Regions from separate parts of the Amycolatopsis sp. NPDC026612 genome, predicted to be linked through region 3. Evidence: riboswitches for the same ligand, from Rfam matches in the RefSeq annotation. Region 3 holds a riboswitch; each other region holds the start of a gene.

Region 1 (10,499 bases), on a different contig from region 3:
GGAACAGCTCGGTGCGGATCGCCTCCAGTGCGTCCTCGCGCAGCAGCGGGTGCCCCGTCATCGACGCCGCCACCGGGTCGACCACCAGCGGGAAGTCCAGGCCGAGCTCGTCGAGCGTCTTCGCGACCGCGCGGATGATCTCCGCCGTCGCCAGCATGCCGGTCTTCGCCGCGTCGACGCCCATGTCCGACGCCACCGCCTTGATCTGGGCGGTGACCACGTCGGCCGGGATCTCGGTGAACCCCTGCACGCCCAACGAGTTCTGCACGGTCACCGCGGTCAGCGCGACCAGGCCGTGCACGCCGTTCGCGAAGAACGTGCGCAGGTCGGCCTGGATGCCCGCACCACCGCCGGAGTCGGAGCCGGCGATGGTGAGGGCGGTCCTCGGAGTCATTGGCCGACCACGGGGAGGTAGACCTTGTTGCCGTGTTCCTCGAACTCCGCCGACTTCTCCGCCATGCCGGCCTCGATGGCCTCCACAGTGGACAGTCCGTGTTCCTCGGCGTACTTGCGGACGTCCTGCGTGATCCGCATCGAGCAGAACTTCGGGCCGCACATCGAGCAGAAGTGTGCGGTCTTGGCCGGCTCGGCGGGCAGGGTTTCGTCGTGGAACGAGCGCGCCGTGTCCGGGTCGAGCGAGAGGTTGAACTGGTCGTTCCAGCGGAACTCGAAGCGCGCTTTGGACAGCTCGTCGTCCCACTCCTGCGCGTACTGGTGGCCCTTGGCCAGGTCCGCGGCGTGCGCGGCGATCTTGTACGTGATCACCCCGGTCTTCACGTCGTCGCGGTTGGGCAGGCCGAGGTGCTCCTTCGGCGTGACGTAGCACAGCATCGCCGTGCCGTACCAGCCGATCTGCGCGGCACCGATGGCCGACGTGATGTGGTCGTACGCCGGCGCGATGTCCGTCGCGAGCGGGCCGAGGGTGTAGAACGGCGCCTCGCCGCAGAGCCGTTCCTCGAGCTCCACGTTCTCCTTGATCTTGTGCATCGGCACGTGCCCGGGGCCCTCGATCATCACCTGGACGTCGTGCGAGCGCGCAATGTGCGTCAGCTCGCCCAGGGTCTCCAGCTCGGCGAACTGGGCGCGGTCGTTGGCGTCGGCGATCGAGCCCGGGCGCAGGCCGTCACCGAGGGAGAACGTGACGTCGTACTGCCGCAGGATCTCGCAAAGTTCCTCGAAATGCGTGTAGAGGAAAGATTCCTTGTGGTGCGCGAGGCACCACGCGGCCATGATCGACCCGCCGCGGCTGACGATGCCGGTGACCCGCCGCGCGGTCAGCGGGATGTAGCGCAACAGCACGCCGGCGTGCACGGTGACGTAGTCGACGCCCTGCTCGCACTGCTCGATGATCGTGTCGCGGTACACCTCCCACGACAGCTTTTCCGGTTCACCGTCGACCTTTTCGAGGGCCTGGTAGATCGGCACGGTGCCGACCGGGACCGGCGAATTGCGGACGATCCACTCCCGCGTCTCGTGGATCCGCTTGCCGGTGGAGAGGTCCATGATCGTGTCGGCGCCCCAGCGGGTGGCCCACACCATCTTGTCGACCTCTTCCTCGACCGACGACCACACGGCCGAGTTGCCCATGTTGGCGTTGATCTTCACGAGGAAGTTCTTGCCGATGATCATCGGCTCGGACTCGGGGTGCTTCCGGTTGACCGGGATCACCGCGCGGCCACGGGCCACCTCGTCGCGCACGAATTCGGGCGAAACCCGTTCCCTGACGGCGATGTACTCCATCTCGCGGGTGATGACACCCTGCTTCGCCCACCCGAGCTGGGTGTTGTGTTCCCGCCCGTCGGCCCAGCCCGCGCGGAGCCGGTGCAGTCCGGTGTGGACGTCGATCTCGACGTCCGGATCGGTGTACGGGCCGGAGGTGTCGTAAACGTCGAAGTGTTCCCCGTTGGAAAGGTCGATCCGCCGCACGGGGACGCGGAGCCCGGATTCGGTCTGCCGGTACGCCTTGTGCGAGCCGGTGATCGGCCCGGTGGTCACCTTTACGGCAGCATTGTTCTCAAGCGTCGTCAACGACTTTCACTCCCTACGCCGGCATTACCCGGTCAGGTTCATGCGGTCGGTGACGCCCGGGAAGTTCCCCAGTCACCCTCTCAGCCCGCCATGGCGCGAGCTCCCGCGTTGGTGTTGTGCCACCGACCATGCCACGCCGGGTCGGGATACTCAAGTCTCCTCACCTCACCCGACCAGTTCGGCCGGTGTGGCGTAGACGTCGACCATGGCTCCGTTGCGCAGCACCGTGATCGGCAGTGCGGTGCCGATCACTTCCGCGAACAGCTGCCGCTGGATGCCCTGGGCGTCCGAGACGCGGGTGCGCGCGACCGTCAGCACGAGATCGCCCGCTTTGAGGCCCGCCCGGTCGGCGGGCCCGCCCGCGACCACTTCCCGCACCCGCAGCCCGGCGTTCTGCCCGGTGCGCTCGGCGACGTCGTCGGGCAGCGGGGCGGGCACACCGACGACGCCGAGGTAGGCGCGCCGAACCCGTCCCTCGACGACGAGGGTGTCGATGATCCGCCGCGTCGTCGTGTTGATCGGCACCGCCAGCCCGAGGCCGACCCCGGCGACGGCCGTGTTGATCCCGACGACCCGGCCGGCGGAGTCGGCGAGCGCGCCGCCGGAGTTGCCGGGGTTGAGCGCGGCGTCGGTCTGGATGACGTCTTCGATCACCCGGCCGGCGCGGCCGTGGCGCACCGGCAGCGCCCGCCCGAGCGCGCTGACGACCCCGGCCGTGACGGTGCCGGAGAAGCCGAGCGGGCTGCCGACGGCCACGACGAGCTGCCCGACGACGAGCCGGTCGGCGTCCCCGAGCACGGCGGCCGACGGCGTTTCGCCGCGGGCCCGCAGCACGGCGAGATCGGACAGCGGATCGGCGCCGACGACGTCGAAGGGCACTTCGCTGCCATCGGCGAAGGTGGCGACACCCCGCCGGTGGTCGTCGACGACGTGGGCGTTGGTGAGCAGGTGACCGTCGTCGGAGAAGACGACCGCCGAGCCGCTGCCGCGCGCGAGCTGCACCCCGGCGACGTGCGGGGTGACGGTCTTGGCGACCGTGCTGACCGCGCGCGAGTAGGCGTCCATCGCGTCGTCCATGCGTACCTCGATTACAGCGTTGCAGGTACTACGATTCTGCGCCCGGTTCGGCGGGAAGTCCGTTCGCTGCTGGTGAACCGGCCGGCGGATCCGTGACGGTCAGTGGTTCACCGGATTGGGGCATGTATCCGGCAGAAATCGGCGGCAGACTGCCAGGCGCTTCTGTAACGGTGCAGAGGCGACTTTTCTGTGGGGTTGATATGCGCAAATTCATCTTCGGCGCCCTGGCGGGGCTGCTGGTCACCGGGCTGGTCCCGGCGACCGCGGTGGCCCGGCCCGAAGGGCAGGCACCCGGCGCGCCCGGGGCCCATCCCAGCTGGCTGCCCGCGAACAAGACCGGCTTCGGCACCGCCCGTGACCGCGACAGCAACGTCTGGTTCACCCTGCAGGGTGGCCAGCTCTCCGAGGTCTACTACCCGGACCTGTCGACGCCCAGCGTCCGGTCGATGAACTTCGTCGTCACGGACGGCCGCAGCTTCGCCACCACCGACTACTCGGCGAAGACGCAGCAGGTCCGGCGGACCGGCGAAGACAGCCTGACCTACGAGCAGACCATCACCGACGACCAGCACCGCTGGCGTCTCCGCAAGACCTACGTCACCGACCCGGCCGCCACGACCGTGCTGGTGGACGTCGACTTCCAGTCGCTCACCGGGCGGCCCTACCAGCTCTACGCGGTCGCCGACCCGGACCTGACCAACGACGGCTCCGACGACTCCGCCGCCCGCGCGGGGAACACCGTCACCGCGCAGGACGCGTCGAACGCCGCCGCTCTCACCGCGAAGCCCGCCTTCGCGAAGACCAGCGTCGGCTATGCGGGCGCGTCCGACGGGAACACCCAGCTCGCCAGGACCTTCAAGCTCGCCTCCTACGACACCGCCGAGAAGGGCAACGTCGTCCTGACCGGTCAGACGAACGCCGACGGGCTGTGGAACCGGCACGTCACCGTCGCCCTGGGCATGGGTGCGAAGGCCGCCGACGCGCTCAAGAGCGCGCAGGCGTCGCAGCGGCGCGGCTTCCGCGACATTGCGCGCGCCTACGACCGCGGCTGGCAGCAGTACCTGCGCGGGATCAGCAAGCCGCCGTCGTCGCTGAAGACGGCGGCCGAGCGCGACCTCTACCAGGCGTCGATGCTGACGCTCGCCGCGAGCGAGGACAAGCACCACCCCGGCGCCTTCATCGCGTCGCCGAGCATGCCGTGGCGGTTCGGGAACAACGACCCGGAGTGGTCGCCGTCCGGGACCTACCACCTGGTCTGGCCGCGCGACCTCTACCAGATCGCGACCGGGCTGGCCGCCGGCGGCGACAAGTCCGCGGCGAACCGGGCCGTGACCTACATGTTCGGCACGCAGCAGCAGCCCGACGGGCACCTGCCGCAGAACAGCCGCGTCGACGGCGTGCCGTACTGGACGTCGATCCAGCTCGACGAGACCGCGTTCCCGATCGTGCTGGCCCAGCAGCTCGGCCGGAACGACCTGTGGCCCGGCGTCCGGAAGGCCGCCGACTTCATCCTCGGTTACCGGGGGCCGAACGGGCAGGCGTCGCCGTACACCCAGCAGGAGCGCTGGGAGGAGCAGGACGGCTGGTCCCCGTCGACCATCGCCTCGGTGATCGCCGGGCTGGTCTGCGCGGCGGACATCGCTTCGCACAACGGCGCGGCCGCCGACGCCGCCCGCTACCTCGCCGCGGCCGACAAGATGAAGGCCGACCTGCCCAAGCAGACGATCACCACGAACGGGCCGCTGTCTAAGGACCCGTACTTCGTCAGGCTCACGAAGGACGCGAACGCGAACGCCGGCACGACGTACAACCTCGGCAACTCGAGCGTGACGATGGACCAGCGCGCGGTCACCGACGCGGGCTTCCTCGACCTGGTCCGGCTCGGCATCTACCGCGCCGACGACCCGGTGATCCGCAACAGCATCCGGGTGACCGACAAGGACATCGCGTTCACCACGCCCACCGGCCAGTTCTGGCACCGGTACACCAAGGACGGCTACGGCGAGCAGGCCGACGGTTCGCCGTGGGACTACACGTTCCCGGCCGAAAGCCGCACGACGTTCGGCCGGCTGTGGCCGCTGCTCGCCGGTGAGCGCGGCGAGTACGAGCTGACGCTCGGCGACAGCGCCTCGGCCGCGCGGCGGCTGCGGGACCTCGGCCGGGTGAGCAGCTCGGCGGAGACCATGCCGGAGCAGGTGTGGGACGAGAACCCGCCGTCCGGGCAGACCGGCTTCCCGGCCGGCACGCCCACGACGTCGGCGACCCCGCTGGCCTGGACGCACGCCCAGTACGTCCGGCTCGCCTGGGACGTCAAGGCGGGCTCGGTGCTGGAGACGCCGCGAGTGGTGCGCTGCCACTTCCTCGGCTGCTGACCGCTCGTGAACCGGCGAAGGGCCCCTCGGTTTCGAGGGGTCCTTCGTGGTCTCAGATGACGGCGCCGTCGTCCTCGGGGGTCCGCGGCGGCAGCCAGGAGTTGCCCGGGACGCCCCACTTGTTGGACTTCAGCATCTTCTTCGCGGCGCGCGCGTGCCGCCCGACCAGGCGGTCGAGGTAGATGTACCCGTCCAGGTGATCGGTCTCGTGCTGCAGGCAGCGCGCGAAGTAGCCGGTGCCCTCGACCTCGATCGGGTTGCCATCGACGTCGGAGCCGGTCACCTTCGCCCAGTCGGCCCGGCCCGTCGGGTACGACTCGCCGGGCGCCGAGAGGCAGCCCTCCCAGTCGTCGTCCGGGTCCGGCATGGTCTCCGGGATCTCCGACGTCTCCAGCTTCGGGTTGACCACGACGCCCTTGTGCCGCACGCCTTCGTCGTCCGGGCAGTCGTAGACGAACACCCGCAGATCGAGGCCGATCTGGTTGGCCGCGAGGCCGACACCCTCGGCGGCGTACATCGTCTCGAACATGTCGTCCACGAGCGTGCGCAGCTTCTCGTCGAACTCGGTGATCTCCCGAGTCGGCTGGTGCAGCACGGGTTCGCCGGCGATCACGATGGGGTGGATGGTCACGGCGAGCCAGTTTAGTCGGACCCCTCTGGTAGACCTGCATCAGACCGTGACGCGCCGACGTCGATGCCCACGTCGGCGGCGGCTTCCGTGGTTGAATGGCGCCCGCGGAAGAGCTAGGTCTGATTCGCCATGACGCCCGATTGAGAGGGACTCGGATGGACGCCGCGGAGTCGATGGCTGAGCCGCAGCCGTCGCCGCCGAAGCCCGTGCCCGGCCTGACCGAACGCGAGGTCGAGATCCTCGCCTTCGAGCGCCAATGGTGGCGGCACGCCGGGGCGAAGGAGAACGCCATCCGCGAACGCTTCGACTTGTCTGCGACGCGCTACTACCAGCTGCTCAACAAGCTGCTGGAGAAGCCGGAGGCGATCGAAGCCGACCCGATGCTGGTGAAGCGGCTGCGCAAGACCCGCGCCGCCCGCCAGCGCAAGCGAGGCGCCCGGCGACTGGGGATCGAGCTGCAATGAGTGTGTTTTCGGGAATGTCCCGGCCGATGAAGGCCGCGGGTGTCGCGTTGATCGGCGTGGCCATCATCGCCGCCGTCATCGGCGGGATCTCCGCGCTCGGCGGGGGCGACGGATCGAACGAAGCCGGGCCGAGCGGCACGTCGACGCAGCCGGGCACGTCCGGCGGGACGTCGACGCCGCCTTCGGGCACGGCTTCTTCGACACCGCCGTCGTCCTCGACGAACTCGTCGTCGACCGCACCGTCGTCGCCGGCCCCGCCGGGGACCGGCCAACCGACGTCGCCCGCTCCCGGGCAGCCCGGGCAACCGAGTGGTGACCAGCAGGCGTCCAACAAGTGGGTGACCGTCCGGGTGTTCAACAACTCGACGATCAAGGGACTCGCCGCCCGTGCGGCCAACGACTTCCGCGGGTCGGGCTGGAACGTCACCGAGGCCGACAACTACTCCCAGGGCATCATCCCGGCGACCACGGCGTACTACCGCCCGGGCACCGACGAGGAAGCGGCCGCGAAGCAGCTCGCGCAGGAGTTCGGCTTCAAGGCCGAGCCGCGGTTCGAGGGCATCAAGGACGCAAGCCCGGGCGTGATCGTCATCGTGACGAACAACTACGAGAGCCACCCCAAGGGCAGCTAAACCCGTAACCCGCGTGCTCAAACCCGTAACCCGCGTGCTCAAACGCGTAACCCGCGTGATTGAGCCCGGAACTCGCGAGATCCGGCCTCAATCACGCGAGATCCGGGTCTGATCACGTGGGTTACGGGTCTGGTCACGCGGGTTACGGGTCTGGTCACGTGAGTTACGGGCTCACTCGCCGGCCTGGTTCTTTGCGTAGGCCTCCAGCGCCGCCAGCTGGGCCGGGTCGAGGCTTGGCCGGACCGCCTTGCGGGCTGCTTCGAGGTGCGCCGCCGTGACTTCGCGGGCCTCCAGTGACTCGCGCATCGCCGTCAACGCCGCTTCGCGGATCAGCGCCGCGCAGTCGGCCGCCGAGTAACCGTCCAGAGTGGACGCCACCGCGGCGAGGTCGACGTCGTCGGCCAGCGGGGTGTTCTTCGAGCTCGCCGCGAGGATCGCCGCGCGGGCCTCGGCGTCCGGCGGTGGCACGTAGACGCGGCGCTCGAGCCGTCCCGGCCGCAGCAGCGCCGGGTCGACCAGCTCCGGCCGGTTCGTCGCGCCCAGCACGACGACCTCGCGCATCGGCTCGACGCCGTCGAGCTCGGTGAGCAGCGCGGCGACCACGCGGTCGGCGACACCCGAGTCGGACGACTGGCCGCGGCGCGGCGCCAGCGCGTCGATCTCGTCCAGGAAGATCAGCGCGGGCGCGGCCTCCGCGGCCCGGCGGAACAGCTCGCGCACCGCGCGTTCGGACTCGCCGACCCACTTGTCCATCAGCTCGGCGCCCTTGACGGCGAAGACGTTCAGCGCGCCGGTGCCGGCCAGCGCCCGCACGAGGAACGTCTTGCCGCCACCGGGCGGCCCGTACAGCAGCACGCCGCGCGGCGGTTCGACGCCGAGCCGGGCGAACGAGTCCGGGTACCGCAGCGGCCACAGCACGGCTTCGGTGAGCGACTGCTTGACGTCGACCATGTTCCCGACGTCGTCCAGGGTCAGCCCGCCGGTGGCCAGGTTGTCCGAAGTGGACATCGAGACCGGCCGGACGGTCGCCAGCGCGTCCAGGAGGTCCTGCTGCGAGATGCGCGGCTCGTCGGTGTCGCGCTGGCGCAGCGCCGCCCGCAGTGCCGCGTCCCGGCGCAACGCGATCAGGTCCGCCGCGACGAAGCCGGGCGTCCGCTCGGCGAGGACGCCGCAGTCGATGCCCGTGTCGAGCGGGACGTCGCGGAGCAGGACGTTCAGCAGCTCCCGCCGGGTCTTCGCGTCCGGCAGGGCCAGGCCGAGCTCGCGGTCCAGCAGGTCGGCGGCGCGCAGCCGCGGGTCGGCCGACTCCGCACGGGCCGTCGTCGCGACGACGGCGAAGCGCTCGCGCCGCAACGCCGTCCGCAGCTCCTCCAGCACGACGGTCGCCACCGGCGGCGGGGTGGTCGCGGGCAGCAGCGCGTCGACGTCGGTGAGCAGCAGCACCGCGGGCCCCGCCGGCGCGCGGATCGCCTCCCGGAGGCGCGCCACCGCGACGTTCGGGTCCAGCACCGCGAGGTTCGGCGCGGCCACCGGCAGCACGCGGATGCCGGCTTCCTGCGCGACGGACCGGACCAGCGTCGCCTTGCCGACCCCCTCCGGGCCGGACAGCAGGACACCCAGGTGGGCGGGCGCGCCCAGCCGCGCCAGCAGCTCGGGCCGGTGGAAGGCGAGGTCGAACCACTCGGCGAGCTTGCGCGCGGCGGCCTCGGCGCCGATCAGGTCGGCGAGCGGAACGGCCGGTTCGGCGACCTCTTCGACGGCGGCCTCGTCTTCGACGATCTCGGCGTCGATCCACTCCTCGGCCGCGGTGACGGCGGAGGTGCGGACCAGCGCGGTCGCCGTCCGGGGCCGGGCGGGCTCCGGCGTGCCCGGCCGGGCCCCGTCGCGCCAGGTGACCACTGTGGACGGACCGACCGCCACGGCACCCGGCGGCTCGGTCGCGGTGACGGTGAGCAGCTCGTTCGTCCAGGTCGCGCCGATCGCCCGCGACAGCTGGCCGCGCAGGCCGGCGGGGTCCGACCCCGGCGACGGCGCGAGGTCCTGCGGCAGCAGCGAAACGGCGTCGCCGACGGTGAGCACCTTGCCGATCAGCGCGAGCCGCAGCATGTGCGGGCTCAGCGAGACACTGGCCAGCCGCGACCCCGCGACCGTCACCGTCTTCGCCGCCGCGACGTCGGCCGGCGCGACGACGATTTCCGAGCCCTCGGTCACGCCCAGGTTCGACATCGTCACGTCGTCGGTGAGCACCACCCCGGGCACGCCGGTCTCGTCGGCGGGCGCGGCGAGCGCGGCGCTGACCCGGGCCCCGGTGAGGTGGACGGCGTCCCAGGCCCGCAGGCCCAGCGCGTCGAGGACTTCCGGATGCAGCCGGACGACGCCGCGGCGCGTGTCCAGCGCGGACGGCGTGTGCCGGACGGTCAGCGTGATCTGCGGGTGGCTCACGCCGTTCACCCTAGCGAGCCGGCGGTCCTGGAGGAGGGTGATGCCCGCCGATCCGCGGGATCACGCGAGATGCCCGCCGGATCACGCGAGTTACGCCGCCAATCACGCGAGATCCGTGCTCAATCACGCAAGATCCGCCTCAGACCACGCGAGATGCCCGTCCGATCGCGCGCGAGCGCCGTACCGGAACGGCGAACTCGCGTACCTGGATGGACGACTCGCGTACCCAGGCGGACGACTCGCGTGATTGGAGACGTAACTCGCGTGATTGGAGACGTAACTCGCGTGATTGGAGACGTAACTCGCGTGATTGGTGGGGGCTTACTTGCGGCGGAGGCCGATCTGGCGCCACGAGCGGCGGCGCGGGCCTTGGCCGTTTTGGCTGCCGCGGGGGGTGCGGACCGTCTCGCCGGTGCGGGGGAGCCGGACCGCGCGCATGGCCGCGCCGGCCACCCGGCGGCGCAGCGGGGGACGCAACCCCAGCCGGCGCGGGGAGCGGGCCCGGCGGATCGCGCGGCGCTCGCGCGGCGGGACCGTCCAGGCTTCGGGGTGCGCCGCCAGCCAGCGGTGCCGCTTGACCGAGTACGGGATGTGCGCCAGGTACAGCACCATCGCCACGACCAGCGCGACCAGCGGGAACTGGATGATCGCCGCGGCCAGCAGGGCGACGCCGATCAGCAGCGGCGCGATCGCCTTGGCCGGCGCCTTGACCGTCTTCAACGACAGCGTCGGGATGCGGCTGATCAGCAGCGCGGCGATGGCGACCGTCCACGCCCACACGACGTACTGCGACGACCACCAGCCCGCGCCCCACTGGAGCCAAGCGACCAGCGGAAGCATCGCCAGCAGGCCG
Region 2 (9,020 bases), on a different contig from region 3:
GAGCAGAGCGAACCGCGGGGGCCGGTGTGAGATCTTTTCCGCCACTTCGGCGATTTCCGCCTGACGCGCCACCAGTCCGGCCAGGACGTCCGGCTGCTGGGCGATCTCCGCGGCCATGTGCTCGCCGGGCCGTTGTTCGGTCATCATTTTCCTCTCCACCTCCGGCATTATGTACCGGACTCAGGCGGCGTCGGTCAGGTCTAGACCAATGTTATAGGGGCGGCGCGTTTGGGGAAAAGGGTACGTTTCTTACGGGGACGTGGCGTGCGATGAGGGAAGACATAGGGAGCCGGGCATGTTGGAGACCACCACCACGGGCGAGGCGGGCGCCGTCGCCGGGCTGCGCGGGCAGCGCGAGCCCAAGTACTGGGCGCTGAAACAGCACCTGCTCGACCTCCTGGACGTGCTGCCCCCGGGGTCGCCGATCCCGACCGAACGCGCGCTCGCCGGGGAGTTCACGGTCTCCCGCACCACCGTGCGCCAGGCGCTGGCCGACCTGACCGCCGAGGGTCGTCTGCACCGTGTGCAGGGAAAAGGCACCTTCGCGGCCGAGCCGAAGCTCGCGCAGCGGCTCCAGCTGTCCTCCTACACCGAGGACATGCGCAAGCAGGGCCTGAAGCCGTCGTCGAAGCTGCTGGAAGTCGAGGAAATGCCGGTCGAGGGCGATCTGGCGAAGCTGCTCGGAATCCGGAACGGGGCGAAAATCCTCCGTCTTCGACGTCTTCGACTGGCGGACTCCCAGCCGATGGCGCTGGAGACGACCCACCTCCCGCTCGGCCGGTTCCGCGGGCTGCGCAAGCACGTCTCGGCCGGCGGTTCGTTGTACGCCGTTCTCCGCGAGCACTACGGCGTCGAACTCGAGCGCGCCGAAGAGACGATCGAGACGTCGCTGGCGGGGCCGCAGGAAGCGGAGATGCTCGGCGCGGACGTCGGCATGCCGGTGCTGATGCTGACCCGCCACTCGTTCGCCACCGACGGCAAGCCGGTCGAGTTCGCCCGCTCGGTCTACCGCGGTGACCGCTACAAGTTCGTGACGACGCTGCTGCCGTAGGCCTCGTGAGTGGTAATTCGGGTCAGAACCCGAATTACCACTCACGACAGCCGGGTTGACGGGGGTCTCCGGGCACGGTGGAGTTGGCCGGTGAACTCAGCTGAAGACACCGGGATCCGGTGGGGCACCGGCGCGGCCCGCGGCGTGCTCGCCACCACCATCCTCGGGTCCGGCATGGCGATGCTCGACGGCACGATCGTCAACGTCGCCCTGCCCCGCATCGGCACCGAGCTGAACGCCTCCGTGGCGGGGCTCCAGTGGATCCTCGACGGTTACCTGCTGGCGCTGGCCGCGCTCATCCTCGTCGCCGGTTCGCTCGGCGACCGGTACGGCCGGCGCCGCATGTACCTCATCGGCGTGGTCTGGTTCGGCGTCGCGTCCGGGCTGTGCGCCGCCGCGACGTCCACCGAGATGCTCGTCGCGATGCGGATCCTGCAGGGCATCGGCGGCGCCCTCCTGACGCCCGGGTCGCTCGCGATCCTCCAGGCGTCCTTCGCGCACGACGCCCGCGCCCGCGCGATCGGCGCCTGGTCCGGCCTCGGTGGCATCGCGGCCGCCGCCGGGCCGCTGCTCGGCGGTTTCCTCGTGCAGGTCTGGTCGTGGCGGCTGGCGTTCCTCATCAACGTGCCGATCGCGGTCGCCGTGGTGCTCATGGCGCGCAGGTTCGTCCCCGAATCCCGCGACACCGGCGCCACCGGGCACCCGGACTTCGGCGCCGCCGCCCTCGGCGCCCTCGGCCTCGCGGGGATCACCGGCGCGCTGGTGGAGGCGCCCGCCCGCGGCGTCGGCGACCCGCTCGTGCTGGTCGCGGGCCTGCTGGGGATCGCGGGGCTGGCCGCGTTCGTCGCCGTCCAGCACCGCTCGCGCGAGCCGCTGGTGCCGCCGTCGCTGTTCCGCGACCGGACGTTCACCCTGGCCAACGCGCTGACCTTCGCCATGTACGCGGCGCTCGGCGGCGTGATGATGCTGCTGGTCATGCAGCTGCAGGTGTCGCTCGGCTACTCGCCGACCGCGTCCGGGCTGGCGGGGCTGCCGCTGACGGTGATCATGCTGCTGCTTTCGGGCCGCTCCGGGGCGCTGGCCCAGCGCATCGGCCCGCGCACGCAGCTGGTGGTCGGCCCGATCGTCGTCGGCATCGGGATGCTGCTGATGCTGCGCATCGCGCCCGGCGCGTCCTACCTCGGCGCGGTGCTGCCCGCGGTCGTGGTCTTCGGCCTCGGCCTGGCGACGGTCGTGGCCCCGGTGACCGCGACCGTCCTCGCCGCGGCGCCGGACCGCTACGCCGGTGTCGCGTCCGGCGTCAACAACGCCATCGCGCGCTCCGGCGGCCTGCTGGCGGTGGCGGTGCTGCCCGCCGCCGCGGGGCTGACCGGCGAGGCGTACGCCGACCCGGTCGCGCTCACCGCGGGCTGGCGGACGGCGCTGGTCATCTGCGCGGCCCTCGCGATCGCCGGCGGCCTGATCGCACTGGGCATCCACAACGGTGTCCTCGAACCGGCCGCCGAGCGGACCGACGACGAGTGCCCCCACCTGGGTGAGTGCTACCACTGCGGCGTCGAGGGGCCGCCGACGCACATCCGCCGGGGCTCCTCCGTCGCCGGCTCCTGAGCGGGTCAGCGCTCCGCGAGGATCTCGGCGAACAGCGCCGGGTCGGCGTTGCCACCCGAGACGACGGCCACCGTGCGGCCGGCGGGCAGCTCGTCGGCGTGGAACAGGTACGCCGCCGTCGTCACCGCGCCGCTGGGTTCGGCCACCAGCCGGGCCTGGCGGGCGAGGACGCGCACCGCCTCCCGGATCTCGTCTTCGCTGACCGTCACCATCGCGTCGACGACGGCCTGCAAATGGGTGAAGGTCAGCTCCGACGGCTGTGAGCGGAGACCGTCGGCGATCGTGCGGCCGCGGTCGGCCTGCGGCCACCGGACCAGCTCGCCCCGACGGAGGCTGTCGGCCGCGTCCCCGGCCAGCGCGGGCTCGACGCCGATCACCCGCGCCCGCGGGCACCGGGCCTTGATCGCGGTGCCGACGCCGGCTGCCAGCCCGCCACCGCTGACCGGGACGAGCACGACCTCGACGTCCGGGAGGTCCTCGGCGATCTCGAGGCCGACCGTGCCCTGCCCGGCGATGACGGCCGCGTCGTCGAAGGGCGGCACGAGGGTCAGCCCGCGTTCGGCGGCCAGTTCGCCCGCCTTCGCCGGGTGCTCGCCGAGCGGTACCTCGATGATCTCGGCGCCGTACGCGCGGGTGGCCTCGACCTTGATCCGCGGCGTGACGTCCGGCACGACGATCACCGCGGGGATGCCGTACCGCTGCGCGGCGTACGCGACTGCCTGCGCGTGGTTGCCACTCGAATAGGCGATGACGCCGCGGGCGCGGACCACCTCGTCGAGGGCCGTGATCGCGTTGAACGCGCCGCGCACCTTGAACGCGCCGACCGGCTGCAGGTTTTCGGGTTTGAGCCACAGGGTCTTGCGGGGATCCCACGTCTGGAGCAGCAGGGGCGTGCGCACGGCGACATCGGCGACGCGTTTCGCGGCGGCCTCGATGTCGGAGATCGTCACCAGTTCCATCTGCCGAGTATGTCAAGAAAACGTGGGGTTCGGAATGTCTACTATGGACAGACAGAGTGGTCCTCCTCACGCTGCGGCAACGTGGGGAGTGCCTCACGCGCCTTAGACGTTGGACAGGGGAGAACACCGACTACCTAGATCGGGATCATGAGCAAGGAGAACGCAGCGACTTCGGAGAAGACGGAAGAGAAGCCGGGCCTGCGGATCGCGCAGGTGCTCGCGGCGGCACTGGCGGCCGTGACCGCGGCACTGCTCGGCTCGACGCTGGGCGTGGCGGGCACCGTGGCCGGTGCCGGCGTGGCGAGCGTGGTGTCGACGGTCGGCAGCGAGCTGTACCTGCGCTCGCTGCAGCGCACCCGCGAGGCGGCCCTCAGGGCGCGCCAGCTGGCGACGTCGGGAATCCGGCGGCGCGGGCCCGCGGTGGACATCACCGACCAGCCGACGGTGCAGCTGAAGCCGCCGGAGGAAGAGCCGTCACGGCTGTCCTCGCGGCTGCGGAAGCTGCGCTGGCCGCTCATCATCGGCACGAGCCTGGCCGTGTTCGTGGTGGCGATCGCGGCGATGGTCGGCGTGGACGCGGCGACGGGCGGCAAGGTCGCGGGCGGAACGGGCTCGAGCATCGGCAAGGTCCTCGGCAGCGGCTCCGGTCACCCGGCCGAGACCCCGTCGACGCCCCCGGCTTCGACGGACGACACGCAGGTGTCCCCGACGGAGACGAGCACGACCCCGACGAACACCTCGACCCCGCCGACCACGTCCTCGGAGACCCCGGCGACCACCTCGGGCACGGCGAGCGAGCAGCCGTCCACCTCGGCCCCGGCCACGACGGCGACCCCGCCGACCAGCAAGGGTGTCGCGGCGACACCGACCCCGTGACGCGTGAAGGCCACCCCGCCGGGTGGCCTTCACGGCGATCAGGGCAGCCGGGCCCGCAGGTCCCGCGCCGCGGCCTCGGGGTCGTCGGCCTCGGTGATCGCCCGGACCACCACGATCCGCGACGCCCCCGCGTCGAGCACCTCCGGCAGCCGCGGTCCGTCGATGCCGCCGATCGCGAACCACGGCCGGTCCGGGGTCCACGCCGCCGTCGCCCGCACCAGCTCCAGGCCGGGTGCGTGGCGGCCCGGCTTCGTCGGCGTCGGCCAGCACGGGCCCGTGCAGAAGTAGTCGACCCCGGGCTCGGCGGCCGCGGCGAGGGCTTGGTCGAGGGAGTGCGTCGAGCGGCCGATCACGACGTCGTCACCGAGGATCCGGCGGGCCAGCGGCACCGGGATGTCGTCCTGCCCCAGGTGGAGCACGTCCGCCCCGACCGCCAGCGCCACGTCCGCGCGGTCGTTCACCGACAGCAGCGCCCCGTGCCGCGCACACGCCTCCGCCAGCACCTCCAGCGCCGCGATCTCGCCGGCCGCCTCCAGCGCGCCGGTCTTGTCCCGCAGCTGGATGATGTCGACCCCGCCGGCGAGGGCCGCGTCGGCGAACGACGCCAGGTCGCCGCGGGTCGTGCGGGCGTCCGTGCACAGGTACAGGCGCGCGGCGTCGAGGCGGGCGCGGATCTTGTCACCGGAGAGGGCGGGCATAGCGGCGACCGTACCCGCGCGTTAAGGTGAGGTCGTCCGCACGGGAGCCCGGGGCACGGGCTGAGAGGGAGCTGCCGCTCCGACCGTGGAACCTGATCCGGGTCATGCCGGCGCAGGGAGCGTGATCCCATGACGAACCTGGCAGTGGTGGGCGGCGGCGTGATCGGCCTGTCCGCGGCGTGGCGTGCGGCCACGAAGGACCACCAGGTCACCCTCTACGACCCCGAACCCGTCCGGGGCGGTGCGTCCTGGCTGGCCGGGGGCATGCTCGCCCCGGTCACCGAGGCCTGGCCCGGCGAGGAGGACGTCCTGCGCCTCGGCGAAGCGTCCCTCCGCCGCTGGCCGGATTTCGCCGGTGACCTCGCGAACGAGGGCGTCGACCCCGGCCTGGCCGCGCACGGGACGCTGGTCGTCGCCTTCGACAGCGCCGACGCCGGGCACCTCGACATCCTCGCCGGCTACCTGCACTCCACCGGCCGCACGGCCGAGCGGCTCACCGGCCGGGAAGCCAAGCGGCTCGAACCCGGCATCGGGTCCGTCCGAAGTGGACTTCACGTGCCCGGCGACCTGGCCGTGGACAACCGGAAACTGCTCGAAGCGCTGTGCACGGCCTGCGAAAAGCGAGGGGTCCGGTTCGTCCGCGAACGGGTGGAAGAACTCCCGGACGCCGAAGCCGTCGTGCTCGCCGCGGGTGCCTGGACCGGACGGCTGCACCCGCGGCTCGCCGACGCCGTCCGCCCGCTCAAAGGCGAAATCCTCCGGCTCAGGCCCCGCCGCGGCTGCCTGCCGCCGCCCGCGCACACCGTCCGGGCCGTCGTCGAGGGCCGCCCGATCTACCTCGTTCCGCGCGGTGACCAGGAGCTCGTCCTCGGCGCCACCCAGTACGAAGCCGGCTTCGACCAGGCCGTCACCGCCCGCGGGGTGCGTGAGCTGATCGAGGGCGCCGAGCGCGTGTTCCCCGCGATCACCGAGTACGAGCTGACCGAGACCGCCGCGGGCCTGCGGGCCGGCAGCCGGGACGCGCTGCCGTACCTCGGTGTCCTGGACGACGGCGTCTTCGCCGCCACCGGGCACCACCGCAACGGTCTGCTGATGGCTCCGGTGACCGCGGCCGCCGTGGTCGCCTGGCTCGAGGGGGACAAGCCGCCCGAAGGCACCGAAGCCGCTTCCCCCGCCCGCCTGCACCAGAAGGAGCACGTGTGATGGAGATCAAGCTCAACGGCGAGTGGACGGAGTTCCCGGACGGCGCGACCGTCGCCGACGTCCTCGACGCCACCGGCGGGCAGCGGCCCGGGATCGCCGTCGCGGTCGACGGCGTCGTCGTCCGGCGCGCCGACTGGGCCGCCACCCCGGTGCCCAAGGGGGCAGGCGTCGACGTGCTCACCGCGGTCCAGGGAGGCTGAAATGGACGAAGAACCGCTGGTCATCGGCACCTGCAAGCTGACGTCCCGGCTGATCATCGGCACCGGCGGCGCGGCCAACCTCGCGGTGCTGGAACGCGCGCTGGTCGCGTCCGGCACCGAGCTGACCACCGTCGCCATGCGCCGCGCCGACGCCGAAGGCGGCTCCGGTGTCCTCGAGCTGCTGCGCCGCCTCGGCATCGAGCTGCTGCCGAACACCGCGGGCTGCCGCACGGCCGCCGAAGCCGTGCTCACCGCGCAGCTCGCGCGTGAGGCGCTCGGTACCGATCTCGTCAAGCTCGAGGTGCACGCCGACGACCGGACGCTGCTGCCGGACCCGTTCGAAACCCTCGACGCCGCCGAACGGCTGGTCGCCGACGGGTTCACCGTGTTCGCCTACACGAACGACGACCCGGTGCTCGCGCTGCGCCTGGAGGAAGCAGGCTGCGCCGCGGTGATGCCGCTGGGCGCGCCGATCGGCACCGGCCTCGGCATCCGGAATCCGCACAACATCGAGCTGATCGTCTCGCGGGCCGGGGTGCCGGTGATCCTGGACGCCGGAATCGGCACGGCGTCGGACGCGACGCTCGCGATGGAGCTCGGCTGCGCCGCCGTCCTGCTGTCGACGGCGGTCACCCGGGCCGCCGATCCTGAGCGGATGGCCGCGGCGATGCGGGCCGGCGTCGTCGCCGGACGGCTGGCCCGCGAGGCCGGCCGCGTGCCGCAGCGGTTCTGGGCGCAGGCGTCGAGCCCACCCCGGTGAACCGAGGTGGCTTAACGCCGAGTGTGCACGGCGAACCCGTAAGGTGGACGGCACTTTCCGGCGCATCCGCGGCGGGGCAGCGCAGAAGGAGCCAGCCGTGACGAGCACATCGGTCCAGGACGTCTCGGGCAGGTTGTACCTCGCCGTCGGCAGGCTGTCCCGGTCACTGCGGCAGGCCGGGGTGCCGGGGCCGGGCCACGGTGCCCTCTCGGCGCTCGCGACGCTGGTGCACGCGGGCCAGCTCCGGCTCGGCGACCTCGCGGCGAAGGAGGGGGTGGCCGCGGCGACCATGTCGCGGATCATCGCGTCCCTGGTCGAGGCCGGCTACGTCAGCCGGGAATCCGACCCGGTCGACCGGCGCGCGTGGCTGGCGAAGGCGACCGAAGAGGGCGAGCGGCTCGTCTCCGGCGTCCGCTCGACCCGGGTGCAGGAACTGGACCGGCGGCTCGACCGGCTCTCGCCCGACCACCGGGAAGCGCTGCTGGCGGCGCTGCCGGCGCTCGAAGCGCTGATTTCCGACGAGGGTTAGCGTCTTCGGCCGAGAAATCTCGCGAGGGGAGACGGAAGGCCCATGGGTGAAGGCCCCGAAATCCCGCTGGCCCGGCTGCGTGAGGTGACCGCACTCCTGCTGGCGCACGTCGAACGCACCGGTGGTTCGGTCACGCTCGAGCACGACCTGTTCTGGGAGCTGCTGCCGGAACAACGCCACGATCTCGGCCACGAGCCCGCCGAGCACACCGTGGGCCGGCTCGGCGAGTCGTGGGCGCAGCTGGCGGCGATGGCCGATGACCCCGACCGGGTGGTCGGGTACGGGCTCGTCTGGCTGGCCGACGTCCTGCGCGCGCTCGGCCACCAGTCGATCGGCTGAACCTTCAGCGCTCCTCGGGAGCCAGTCGCCAGAAGGCCGAGACCGGGCCGACCTTGGCGCCCATCGGGTAGGCGTGCTCGACGGCGTGCGAGACGAACCACTTGCCGTAGTGCGCGGCCTCGACCACGGACATCCCCTTGGACAGGCCCGCGGTGAGCGCCGACGCCATCGTGTCGCCCGCGCCGTGGGTGTGCGGGGTCGCGTAGCGCCGCCCCGGCAGCTCCACGAACGTCGAGCCGTCGAAGAGGAGGTCGACGCACTCGGGGTCGGCCTGCAGGTGCCCGCTCTTGACCAGGACGTACCGCGGGCCCATCCGGTGCAGCACGACGGCCGCGGTGTGCATGCCCTCGCGGTCGGTCACGGTCATCCCGGTGAGCAGCCGGACCTCGTCGAGGTTCGGGGTCAGCACGGTCGCGCGCGGCAGCAGTTCGTCGCGCAGCGCCCGGAGCCCGGCTTCGTCGAACAGCGGGTGGCCGTGCATCGACGCGGCCACCGGGTCGACGACGAACGGGATCTTCGCGTCGCGCCCGATTCGGGCGGTGTCACAGGCCGCGGCGACCGCGTGGATGATCTCGGCCGAGGCGAGCATGCCGGTCTTCGCCGCGCCGACGCCCATGTCCGCCGCCACGGCTTCGATCTGCCCGGCCACGATGTGCGGCGGCAGGTCGGCGCGGTCGTGCACGCCGAGGGTGTTCTGGACGGTGACCGCGGTGACCGCGACCAGGCCGTGGACACCGCAGGTCAGGAACGTGCGCAGGTCCGCCTGCAGGCCGGCGGCGCCGCCGGAGTCCGAGCCG
Region 3 (10,499 bases):
ACCACCAGCACCCGAGGTTTCACGAGACTCATCATGGCCGGTTTGCGCAGGTCGTGCGTCGGTTCTCAGCGCGATCTCAGCGTGGGAGGGAGAACCTTCAGTGGTATCTCAGCCTCGAGAGGGAAGCGTCGTGGCCAGGGAGCCGGGCACACTCGAGTCCGGGAACACCACAGGGAGAGACGCATGAAACCGAAGACGAAGGGCATCACGGCCGCAGTCCTCGGCACCGCGCTCGGTGCCGGTGGCCTCGCGTTCGTCGCGATGCCGGCCAGCGCCGACGACAAGCCGGCGCTGCCGCAGGTGAGCGCCGAAGAGCTGATCCAGTCGGTCGTGCAGGCGAAGCCGGGCGCGTTCGACGGCACGGTCAAGGTCAGCAACGACCTCGGCCTGCCCGCCGTGGGGAACGCGGTACCGGGGGCGTCGGCGCTGAGCATGGACTCGGCGCACATCTTCACCGACGGCGCCGGCAAGAGCCGGCTGGCGGTCACGCAGGGCGCGAGCCAGGAGACCGTGGTCCACGACGGCACCACCGTCTGGGACTACAGCTCCCGGACGAACACCGCGACCAAGGTGACCATCCCGGCCGACGTCGCCAAGCAGAAGGGCGCGGGCAGCGAGAAGGTGACCGACCCGGTCGCGGCGTCGACCGAACTGCTGGCGAAGGTCCGCGAGAGCAGCACGGTGTCGGTCGACGGCACCGCGACCGTCGCCGACCGGCCGGCCTACGAGCTGGTGCTGACGCCGAAGCCGACCGAGCGGACGCTGCTGCGCGAGATCCGCGTCGCGGTCGACTCGCAGACGCGGATGCCGCTGCGGGTTTCGGTGCTGAGCAACGGCACGGCGACGCCGGCGCTCCAGGTCGCGTTCACCGAGATCGAGTTCACGCAGCAGCCGGCCGACCTCTTCACCTTCACCCCGCCGAAGGGCGCCAAGGTGCAGGAGAAGACGCCGGCGCTCGACCAGCAGCACAAGGACCTGGCCGAGCAGGCGAAGCAGGACACCAAGGTCGTCGGCGACGGCTGGGACACCGTCGTCACCGGCAAGGTCCCGGCGGACGCGCTGAACGCGGCGCCGAAGGCCTCGGGTGAGCGCAAGGGCGGCGCCAACGCCGACCCGAAGGCCCTGCTCGCCCGGTTCGCCAAGAAGGTCAGCGGCACCTGGGGCAGCGGCTACCTCGTCACCACGAAGGTGGGCAGCGCGGTGCTGACCGACGACGGCCGGTTCGCCGCCGGTGCGGTGCCGGAGCAGGTCCTCTACGAGGCGCTGGGTCAGAAGTGACCAGCACGGCCGTTCAGTCCGGGGCGGACGTCTCTTCGGAGACGTCCGCCCCGGCGGTCCCGCTCGCCGCGCGCACCCGGGGCCTGCGCAAGGTCTACGGCAGCACGGTCGCGGTGGACCACGTCGATCTCGACATCCCCGAAGGTGCCGTCGTCGGGATGCTCGGGCCGAACGGCTCGGGCAAAACGACCACCATCCGCATGTTGCTCGGCCTGGTCCGGCCGACCGAAGGCGAGGTCGAGCTGCTCGGCCGCCCGATGCCGGACGCCGCCGCGCACGCGCTGCCGGACGTCGGCGCACTGGTCGAAGGGCCGGGCTTCCACCCGTTCCTCTCCGGGCGCGACAACCTCCTGCGCTTCGCCGCGGCGGAACCCCGGCTCGCGTCTTCGGGGATCGCCGGCGCGGTGGACTCGGCGCTGGAGCGCGTCGGGCTGACGGGGGCGGCGCGGCGCCGGTACAAGGGCTACTCGCTCGGCATGAAGCAGCGGCTCGGCCTCGCTTCGGCGTTGCTGGTGCCGCGGAAGATGGTCGTGCTCGACGAGCCGACCAACGGCCTCGACCCTGCGGGTACCAGGGAGATCCGCAGGATCGTCGCCGAGCTGCACGCCGAGGGCGTCACCGTGCTGGTGTCGTCGCACCTGCTGGCCGAGGTCGAAGCGACGTGCACGCACGTGGCCGTGCTGCAGGCGGGCAACGTCGTCGCGCAGGGCGAGCTGGCGGAGCTGCTGGAGTCCGGGAACGCGGCCCTGCTGGTCCGCACGCCGGACGCCGAACAGGCGGTGGAAGTGCTGCGGGAGAACCGGATCGGCGCCCGGCTCACGCCGGACGGCGTCCGGGCCGACCTCACCGCGGCGGAAGCACCGCGGGTGCTGCAGGTCCTGGTGGGCGCGGGGGTCGCGGTCCACGAGGCGACGCGGGCCCGCACCGGGCTGGAAGACCTGTTCGCCCGGCTCACGGAGGGGGCGGAATGACCGCGGTTCTCGAAGCACCGGCGGCCCGCACGGGCCACGACACGGTGCCGCTGCCCCGGCTGCTGGCCGCGGAGCTGCGCTGGATCTTCCGGCGGCCGCGGACGCTCGCCGTCCTGGCCCTGCTGGCGCTGATCCCGGTGGTGATCGGCATCGGCCTGACGCTGGTGAGCGGGCCACCCGACGCCGGCGGACCGAACCCCGATGGCGCGTTGCTGGCGTCCGCGGTCAACAACGCGTTCGTCCTGCCGATCGCGGCGATCGTGATGTCGCTGGCGCTCCTGCTGCCACTGGCCTCGGCCATGGCGGGCGCGGACGCGATCGCGGGCGAGACGTCCCACGGCACCCTGCGCGGCTGGCTGATCGCCCCGGTCAGCCGGGGCAGGCTGCTGGCGGTGAAGGCGTTCGGCGTCGCGACGGTGTCGGTGGTTTCGGTGCTGGCGATGTGCGTGACGGGCGTGGTGACCGGCCTGATCATCAACGGCACGGATTCGCTGTTCACGCTGTCGGGCACGACGTTGTCCCTGGGCGGCGCACTGGCGCGGATCCTGCTGGTGGCGGGCTGGGTGGTGCTCCAGCTGTGGGCGGTGGGCGCGGTGGCGCTGGCGCTTTCCAGCTGGACCGAGCACCCGATGCTGGTGGTGGCGTCGGTCCTGGCGGCCGACATCGTGTTCACCATCCTCGGGTTCCTGACCTCGCTGAACTGGCTGCACCCGTTCCTGCTGACCCAGAACTGGGCGACGGCACCGGCGGAGGTGCTGCAGGACCCGATGGGCACGCAGATGCTGGGCGAAGGCGCGTTGCGTGCGGCTTGTTACATCGTGATCGGGCTTTCGCTGGCGTACGCGCGGCTTTCGACCCGCGACGGCTGAGTTGTCGTGAGTGGTAATTGGGGTTAGAACCCTAATTACCACTCACGACAACCCGACCACCGCCATCCCGTCCGGGTCGAGCTCCAGCTTCACCGCGTCCCCGGCCCGCAGGTCCGACGCTGCCGGAGCCACCGCGTCCACAGTGGACGCTTCGAGCTTCACCACCAGCCGCACGTGCTCGCGGCGATGCACCGCGGCCACGACCTCGCCGGCCACCCCTTCCGCGGCCACCCGCAGCGCGTGCGGCCGCAAGCCGAGCCGGACCGGACCGTCGTCGACGTCCGGGAGTTCCAGGTCCCCCAGCTCCGTGCGCACGTTCCCGCCCGCGGCCACGCCGTCGACGAACGTCGTCACCCCGAGGAACCGGGCCACGTCGTCGTCCGCCGGGTTGCGCCACACCCGCCGGACCGCGCCTTCCTGGCGGACTTCGCCCGCGTCGAGCACCGCGACCCGGTCGGCGAGAGTGAAGGCCTCCTCCTGGTCGTGCGTCACCAGCAGAGCGGTGATCTTGCTGCGGCGCAACAGATCCGCGAGGTCGATCGCCAGCTGCTCGCGCAACCCGGCGTCCAAACCGGACAGTGGCTCGTCGAGCAGCAGCAACCGCGGCTTCGGCGCCAAAGCACGGGCCAGCGCCACCCGCTGCGCCTGCCCGCCGGAGAGCTCCGTCACCCGCCGCCCCTCGAAGCCCGTCAAGCCGACCAGCTCCAGCAGCTCGGCGACCCGCGGCGCCCACTCCGCCCGCGGTACCCCGCGCATCCGCAGGCCGAACGCGATGTTGGCGGCGACGTCGCGGTGGCCGAACAGCTGGCCGTCCTGGAACACCAGGCCGAACCCGCGCCGGTGCACCGGCACCGCGCCGAGGTCCTCGCCGTCCCAGCTCACCGAACCGCGCGCCGACGGTTCCAGCCCGGTGATCGCGCGCAGCAGCGTCGACTTGCCCGATCCCGACGGGCCGAGCAGGGCCAGCACTTCGCCGTCGGCGATGTCCAGCCGCGCGTCGCGCACCGCCGCGAACGATCCGTAGTGGACAGTCAGGTCCCGCACCGACAGCGCCATCAGAACTCTCCCACCCGGCCGCGCGCGGCCCCGAGCCGGTCGATCAGCGCGACCGCCAGGACCGTCACGAGCATCAGCAACGCGCACGCCGCGTACGCCATCTGGTTGTTCAGCTCCCCCGGGCGCGCCATCAGCGTCGCGACCGCGACCGGCAGCGTCGGCGCCGTCGGCCGGGCGAGGAAGCTCGTCGCGCCGAATTCGCCCAGCGCCACGACGAAGCCGAACCCCGCCGCCGCGACCAGCGGCCGCAGCGTCAACGGCAGGTCGATCTCCCGCCACACCCGCAGCGGGCTCGCCCCGAGCGTCGACGCGGCCTGCCGCAACCGGACGTCGACCGAGCGCAGCACCGGCAGCACCATCCGCACGATCAGCGGGATGATCACCAGCGCCTGGGCTAGCGGCACCAGGTAGGGCGACGTCCGCAGGTCACCCGGCAGCGCGTCGAGCGTCACCAGGTAGCCGAAGCCGACGGTCACCGCGGACACCCCGAGCGGCAGCATCAGCACGGCGTCCATCGTCTCGCCCAGCCCCCGCGCGGCTTTCGCGGGCGACCGGCGCAGCGCCACGAGGACGACGGACGCAAGCACGCCGACGACCATCGCGAGCAGCGTCGCGTCGATGGCCACCTTGAGCGAGTTCAGCGCGGCGTCCCAGCCGGACACCTGCAGCGCGCCCTTCTCGCCGGTGCTCGTCAGTGCCCGGTACCCGGCGAAGCTCCAGCCGTCCTCAGTGGACACCGATTCGGCCAGGAGCGCGACGATCGGCGTCACCAGCAAGGCGAGCACGACCCCCGCGGCGCCGACGACCCACCACTCGCCGCCCCGCGGCGATCGTGCCCCGCCGGACCCGATCCGGGCGCCTTCCTTGCGCCGGCGCGCCAGCCCGCCGAGCACCAGCGCGGCGACCACGGCCGCGAACTGAATCAGCGAAAGTGCCGCCGCGCCCGAGAGGTCCAGCAGGTCGACCGTCCGCAGGTAGATCTCGGTTTCCAGGGTCCGGTAGCGGGCGCCGCCGAGGATCAGGACGACCCCGAAACTGGTGGCGCAGAACAGGAACACCACGGCCGCGGCGGACGCGATCGCGGGGGCCAGCGCGGGCAGCGTCACCGACCGGAAGGCCCGCCACGGCGACGCGCCGAGCGCGCGGGCGGCGTCGGTCGTCCGCGCATCCAGCCGCGCCCACAGCCCGGCGACGGTCCGCGCGACGACGGCGACGTTGAAGAAGGCGTTGGCCAGCACGATCGGCAGCACGCCGCCGTCCGGCCACAGCGCCCGGAAGGCGAGCCCGACCACCACCGTCGGCAGCACGAACGGCACGAGCACCAGCGTCCGCGCCAGGCCGACGCCGGGCAGCTTCACCCGCGCCAGCAGGAACGCCACCGGTAGCCCGGCCAGCACCGCGACCACCGTCGACGCGGCCGCGCTCGCGACGGTGAACCCGGCCAGCTGCCAGGTCCGCGGGTCACCGAGCACGGCGCCGAGGCCGCCCGCAGCGAACCCGCGTCCGACGATCGCCAGCACCGGCCAGGCGAAGAACACCACCAGGAACCCGATCGGGGCGACGCCGATCAGGGCCAGGCCGAGTCCGCGGGCGGTCCGCGGTGGCGCTGTCGCGCTTCGGAGGCTCCGGGCCGGAGCGCCGGTGCTCACTGCACGAGCGTGCGCCATTCGCCGATCCACTTCTCGCGTCCGGCCTGGACCTGGTCCGCGGGCAGTGTCTGCGGCTTCTGCGGCAGCGGCGCGACCTGCGCCCAGCCCGCGGGCAACTCGACGTCCTGGCGCGCCGGGTAGACGTACATGTTGGCGGCGACCGTCGCCTGGAACTGCTGGGAGAGCAGGAAGTCGACGACCTTGTGCGCGTTCTCGGCCTGCTTGCCGTTCGTCAGCACGCCGGCGTACTCGACCTGCCGGTAGCAGGTGTCGAGCAGCGCCTTGGTGCGCGGCTTCCCGTCGTCACCGACCTCGGCGGCGGGCGACGACGCGTACGAGACGACGATCGGCCGCGGCCCCTTGCCGGACGAGCCGGAGAACTGCTTGGTGTAGGCCTCTTCCCAGCCGCTGACCACCTTGACGCCGTTGGCCTTCAGCTTCGTCCAGTAGTCCTTCCAGCCGGCGTCGCCGTACTTCGCGACGGTGCCGAGGAGGAACGCCAGGCCGGGTGACGCCGTCGCCGGATCCTCGGCGACCAGCAGGTCCTTGTACTTCGGGTCGGCCAGGTCGTCGTAGGTCGACGGCGCCGGGATCCCCTTGGCGGTGAAGTAGTTCGTGTCGACGTTGACGCACACGTCGCCGACGTCGACCGCGGACAGCCGGTGCTCGGGGTCGACGGCGTAGCGCTGCGGCCCGCGGTCGGCCTCGGGGCTGGTGTACGGCTCGAAGACGCCCTCGCCGAGTGCCCGCGAGGCGAAGGTGGAGTCGACGCCGTACGCGACATCGCCGATCGGGTTGGCCTTCGTCAGCACGAGCTTGTTGGTCAGCGATCCGGCGTCGCCCTGCTTGAGCACGGAGATCTTGATGCCCGACTGCTTCTGGAAGGCGTCGAGCACCTCCTGCGGCGCCAGGAAGGAATCGTGCGTCACGAGGGTGACGGTGGGCGTCTGCTGCGTGCCACCGTCGCCGTCCGACAGCGAGCACGCCGTGGCGACGGCGCTGACGGCGGCGATGGCCGTCGCGACGCGCACAGCCCTGCGTTTCATCTACCCTCCTGCACTTCGCCGACGCGGAGGGAAGCCCTCCCGTCGCCGGCATGATCCGGTCAGGTGCGAACGGTCGCGGGGTGACCCGCCTCTCAGCCCGGCTGACCGGACTCCCGTGGCAACCGTGCAGCGTAGTCCAGGACGGACGACCATGGAGACATGACGGAAATCTTGAGCGACTCCGAGGCCGACGGACGGCTGGGCGCGGGCTGGACCCGGTCCGGGGCCGTCATCACCCGCGAAGCGGAGCTGGCGAGCTTCCCCCAGGCGATCGAGGTGGTGAACCGCGTGGCCGAGCTCGCCGAAGCCGCCGACCACCACCCGGACATCGACATCCGCTGGCGCACGCTGACGTTCCGGCTGAGCACCCATTCGGCGGGCGGGCTGACGGCGAAGGACTTCGACCTGGCCGCACAGATCGATTCGGTCCTCGCCGGGATGTGACCTCGGTAACTCTGGGTGAACTTCACCGCCGGTTCGGCGTCTCTCGGTTACCGGAACCTTCGGGAGGGAGACGAGATGACTCAGGCAATCGTGGTCGGTACAGCGGCGTTCGCAACGATGGTGGCGGCGGCCGGGGGCGTGCTCTGGTTCACCGCCCGCCACCGTCATCGCCTGGACGGCTGAGAGTTCGGTCACAGCTGTTAACGCGAGGCATGATCAGCGCGCTGAGCAGGCGGAAGCATCGGTTCGGCCCTTAGGAAACGCCATGAACAACACCGCCGCCCTCACGCCCGCTCAGCGCGCCTGGATCAACGCCCTCGCTCCCGCGGTGGTGCTGATCGCGATCGCGGTGCTGGGCCTGCTCGGCTAGTTCGTCCGTACCTGGCGGTCCGGCGGCTACAAGACGATCTGCCCGGCCGACGGGAACCCGGCCGGCCGCTCGTCGGCCGTGGACCAGTATTCGAGGCACGACAACCGGCCGTCGTCGACGAACAAGATGAGACCGCCGTCCGGGACGTCGGCCTCCACCGCCACTGATTTCTTCACCGCCGCGCGCGGGGTCGTTTCGTCCACCGCGAGGTCGATCGTGGGGCACCCGCAGCCGCAGCGGCCGATCACCCGGGCCGTGGCGGCCTGCGCCCGCAGTTCCCCCGCACCCGGGAAGTCCGCCGCGAGCAGCGTGTCCAGTGCCGTCCGCTCGTTCGCCGTCAGCGGGCGGCCCGCGGAGTCCTCCATCAGTAGCGGGGCATGTTCGGGATCGTCTTCTCGGCGACCCCGATGAGATCGTCGACCTTCGCCACATCGGCGGTCACGTCTTCGGCGGTCACCGCGGGCGCCTCCGAAGAGCGGTACGCGACTTCGTTGCGCCGGACCCGCATCCGGTTGAAGGGACGCAGAAGCGACCCCAGCGGCGGGTCGAGCTGCGCGAGAACCGCTTCGTAGACGGCGATGTGGCCACCCCGGCTCGTCGCGCGCAAACCTTGGTTCTGCAGCACGGCCGCCAGCGCACGACGGGCACCGTCGTACGCCAGTGTGTAGGCGCCTTCCGGATCCGACTCGAGCAGCTGCCGAGCCGAAGCGACGTGCGTCCGGGCCCGGACGAGTTCGGCTTCCGCGGCTTCCCGCGAGGCCGGGACGTGCTCGAGCGAGCCGCGCGCGATGAGCGCGTCGATCGTGGCGCGCCCCTGGTTCCACCGGGTCATCGGGTCTCCTGCTCGAGCGGCAACGGAACCAGCGGACGCTCACGCACGCTGGTGAGGAACGGATCCGTGGTGTCCGCCACCGCCCACGAAGCCGGCGAGACCCGGTGCACGTTGACCTCGCGGCCCAGCCGTCGCGACACGCCTTCGGCGAGGTCGAAAAGCGCATCCGCATCGGGCGAGCCGACAACGAGGACATCGACGTCTCCGGGAGGCGGCCCGGGTTCGCCGCTGTAGCGCGCGGCCCATGACCCGTAGATGTAAGCCTCGCGCACGCCGGCAAGACCGGACAGGGCCTCGGCGAGCAGCGGCAGCGGCCCGAAGGTGACCGACAGGAGCTCGCTCAACGGCCGGTAGAGCGGAGTGTCCGTCCGGGCTTTGACGAGCCGGCTCCGGCCGACCCGCCGGTCTTCCAGGATGCCCCCGCCGACGAGCCGTTCGACCTCCCGCAGCACGGCCGTGGGCGTGACGCCGGAGGCTCCGGCGAGCTCGGTGATGCTGTACTCGCGCTCCGGGTGGAGCAGGACCAGTGCGAGCAGCTCACCCTGCATGCGTGACCGCAGCAGGGGCAGCAGGCTCGGCGAAGCTTTCATTGGACGCAGTATATCCTGCGCCCAATGAAAGCAACAGTCAGTAGTTGAGTGCTGGGGAACGGGTGGTGCCCGCGATGACGATCGTTGCAGTGGACCGGCACGGCCTCGTCGCGATCGGCGAAGGCGATCACCCGGCGACGTACCAGGCCGCAGAGTGGCTGCGGTCGTCCCGACCAGCCTTCGGCCTGTTCGACGCCGACGAGGAGCCAACCTGCACGAGCAAGCTGTGGACGGAACCATTCACTGTCGGGCTGCCCATCGAGTTCGCCCGAGCAGTGTCCAGTGCGCTCAGCGAGGGGCCCGGTCTCCCAGCGGGACCCTCACGATCGACCGCGCAGGCTTCGACCTGGTCAATTCGTCCGAGACGGTCTTCGGGCAGGCGGCAGCCGTGCTGAAGACCGCCATGGCCGCGCAGCTTTCGGGCCGGGATGCCGACGCCGCGGCCAGGTCGCTCGTCAGCACCTGGTGAGTCCGAGCAGTGCCGGAAATCCGCGAAGTGCTGGTTCCGTTCCTCCTGGCCAAGTCGGTTATCCCCCTGGTGTCGGCGGCCTGGTACCAGGAACCGACCGCGCCGGACCGAAGCAGATCGGCGGCCTCTCGGCCCTCGTGCCTGGCCAGGAAAGCCCTGCTGCGGGCGGCGGACCAGCGCTCCGCCAGCGCCTTGCGCATCACGTGCTGGAAGCCTCGCGGGCTTCCGACACGGCTGCGCCTTTTGGTGAGGCTTGAGGTTGCTCCGTGTCGGAACTCCACCACGTCGCCGTCAGACGTTGAAGCGGAACTCCACCACGTCGCCGTCGGCCATGATGTAGTCCTTGCCCTCCATGCGGACCTTGCCCGCCGCCCGGGCGGCCGCCATCGAGCCCGCCGCCATCAGGTCCTCGTACGAGACGATCTCCGCCTTGATGAAGCCGCGCTCGAAGTCCGTGTGGATGACGCCCGCCGCTTGGGGGGCCGTGGCGCCCTGGGGGATCGTCCACGCGCGGGACTCCTTCGGGCCCGCCGTCAGGTACGTCTGCAGGCCGAGGGTGTGGAACCCGGCGCGGGCCAGGGAGTACAGGCCCGGCTCCGGCTGGCCGACGGACTCGAGCAGCTCGCGCACCGACTCCTCGTCGTCCAGCTCCAGCAGCTCCGACTCCACCTTCGCGTCGAGGAACACCGCATCCGCGGGGGCGACCAGCTTGGTCAGCTCCTCGCGGCGGGCTTCGTCGGTGAGGATCGACTCGTCGGCGTTGAAGACGTAGAGAAACGGCTTCGTCGTCAGGAGGCTGTGCTCGCGAAGCAGTTCGAGGTCGACGTCCTTCTGCGCCGAGAAGAGCGTGCGGCCGCTGTCGAGGATTTCCTTCGCCTTCTGGGCGGCCTCGAGCGCCGGCTTCGCTTCTTTCTTGGTCCGCGCT

The links. Region 3 has a riboswitch for thiamine pyrophosphate ahead of AB0F15_RS40490 (thiamine ABC transporter substrate-binding protein). Riboswitches for the same ligand answer to the same signal wherever they lie in the genome.
Region 1: another riboswitch for thiamine pyrophosphate. It lies ahead of thiC (phosphomethylpyrimidine synthase ThiC); the one in region 3 lies ahead of AB0F15_RS40490 (thiamine ABC transporter substrate-binding protein).
Region 2: another riboswitch for thiamine pyrophosphate. It lies ahead of thiO (glycine oxidase ThiO); the one in region 3 lies ahead of AB0F15_RS40490 (thiamine ABC transporter substrate-binding protein).

The regions. Positions count from the first base shown of each region.
Region 1 is NZ_JBEZYB010000037.1:12,247-22,745, forward strand. It holds gene thiD (bifunctional hydroxymethylpyrimidine kinase/phosphomethylpyrimidine kinase) at 1-394, opposite strand, end outside; gene thiC (phosphomethylpyrimidine synthase ThiC) at 391-2,028, opposite strand; TPP riboswitch at 2,022-2,145, opposite strand; gene AB0F15_RS28170 (trypsin-like peptidase domain-containing protein) at 2,194-3,105, opposite strand; gene AB0F15_RS28175 (glycoside hydrolase family 15 protein) at 3,306-5,477, shown strand; gene AB0F15_RS28180 (peptide deformylase) at 5,530-6,108, opposite strand; gene AB0F15_RS28185 (DUF3263 domain-containing protein) at 6,264-6,572, shown strand; gene AB0F15_RS28190 (LytR C-terminal domain-containing protein) at 6,569-7,204, shown strand; gene AB0F15_RS28195 (AAA family ATPase) at 7,376-9,646, opposite strand; gene pssA (CDP-diacylglycerol--serine O-phosphatidyltransferase) at 9,968-10,499, opposite strand, start outside.
Region 2 is NZ_JBEZYB010000037.1:1,041-10,060, forward strand. It holds gene AB0F15_RS28090 (SIS domain-containing protein) at 1-147, opposite strand, end outside; gene AB0F15_RS28095 (GntR family transcriptional regulator) at 296-1,051, shown strand; gene AB0F15_RS28100 (MFS transporter) at 1,142-2,659, shown strand; gene AB0F15_RS28105 (threonine/serine dehydratase) at 2,665-3,618, opposite strand; gene AB0F15_RS28110 (hypothetical protein) at 3,766-4,494, shown strand; gene thiE (thiamine phosphate synthase) at 4,533-5,192, opposite strand; TPP riboswitch at 5,223-5,328, shown strand; gene thiO (glycine oxidase ThiO) at 5,322-6,395, shown strand; gene thiS (sulfur carrier protein ThiS) at 6,395-6,595, shown strand; gene AB0F15_RS28130 (thiazole synthase) at 6,597-7,355, shown strand; gene AB0F15_RS28135 (MarR family transcriptional regulator) at 7,453-7,884, shown strand; gene AB0F15_RS28140 (hypothetical protein) at 7,927-8,223, shown strand; gene thiD (bifunctional hydroxymethylpyrimidine kinase/phosphomethylpyrimidine kinase) at 8,228-9,020, opposite strand, start outside.
Region 3 is NZ_JBEZYB010000100.1:12,754-23,252, forward strand. It holds gene AB0F15_RS40460 (response regulator transcription factor) at 1-35, opposite strand, end outside; gene AB0F15_RS40465 (sigma-E factor regulatory protein RseB domain-containing protein) at 184-1,278, shown strand; gene AB0F15_RS40470 (ABC transporter ATP-binding protein) at 1,275-2,249, shown strand; gene AB0F15_RS40475 (ABC transporter permease subunit) at 2,246-3,118, shown strand; gene AB0F15_RS40480 (ABC transporter ATP-binding protein) at 3,161-4,174, opposite strand; gene AB0F15_RS40485 (iron ABC transporter permease) at 4,174-5,745, opposite strand; gene AB0F15_RS40490 (thiamine ABC transporter substrate-binding protein) at 5,820-6,869, opposite strand; TPP riboswitch at 6,889-6,996, opposite strand; gene AB0F15_RS40495 (4a-hydroxytetrahydrobiopterin dehydratase) at 7,029-7,313, shown strand; gene AB0F15_RS40500 (hypothetical protein) at 7,710-8,048, opposite strand; gene AB0F15_RS40505 (hypothetical protein) at 8,048-8,515, opposite strand; gene AB0F15_RS40510 (ArsR family transcriptional regulator) at 8,512-9,105, opposite strand; gene ychF (redox-regulated ATPase YchF) at 9,866-10,499, opposite strand, start outside.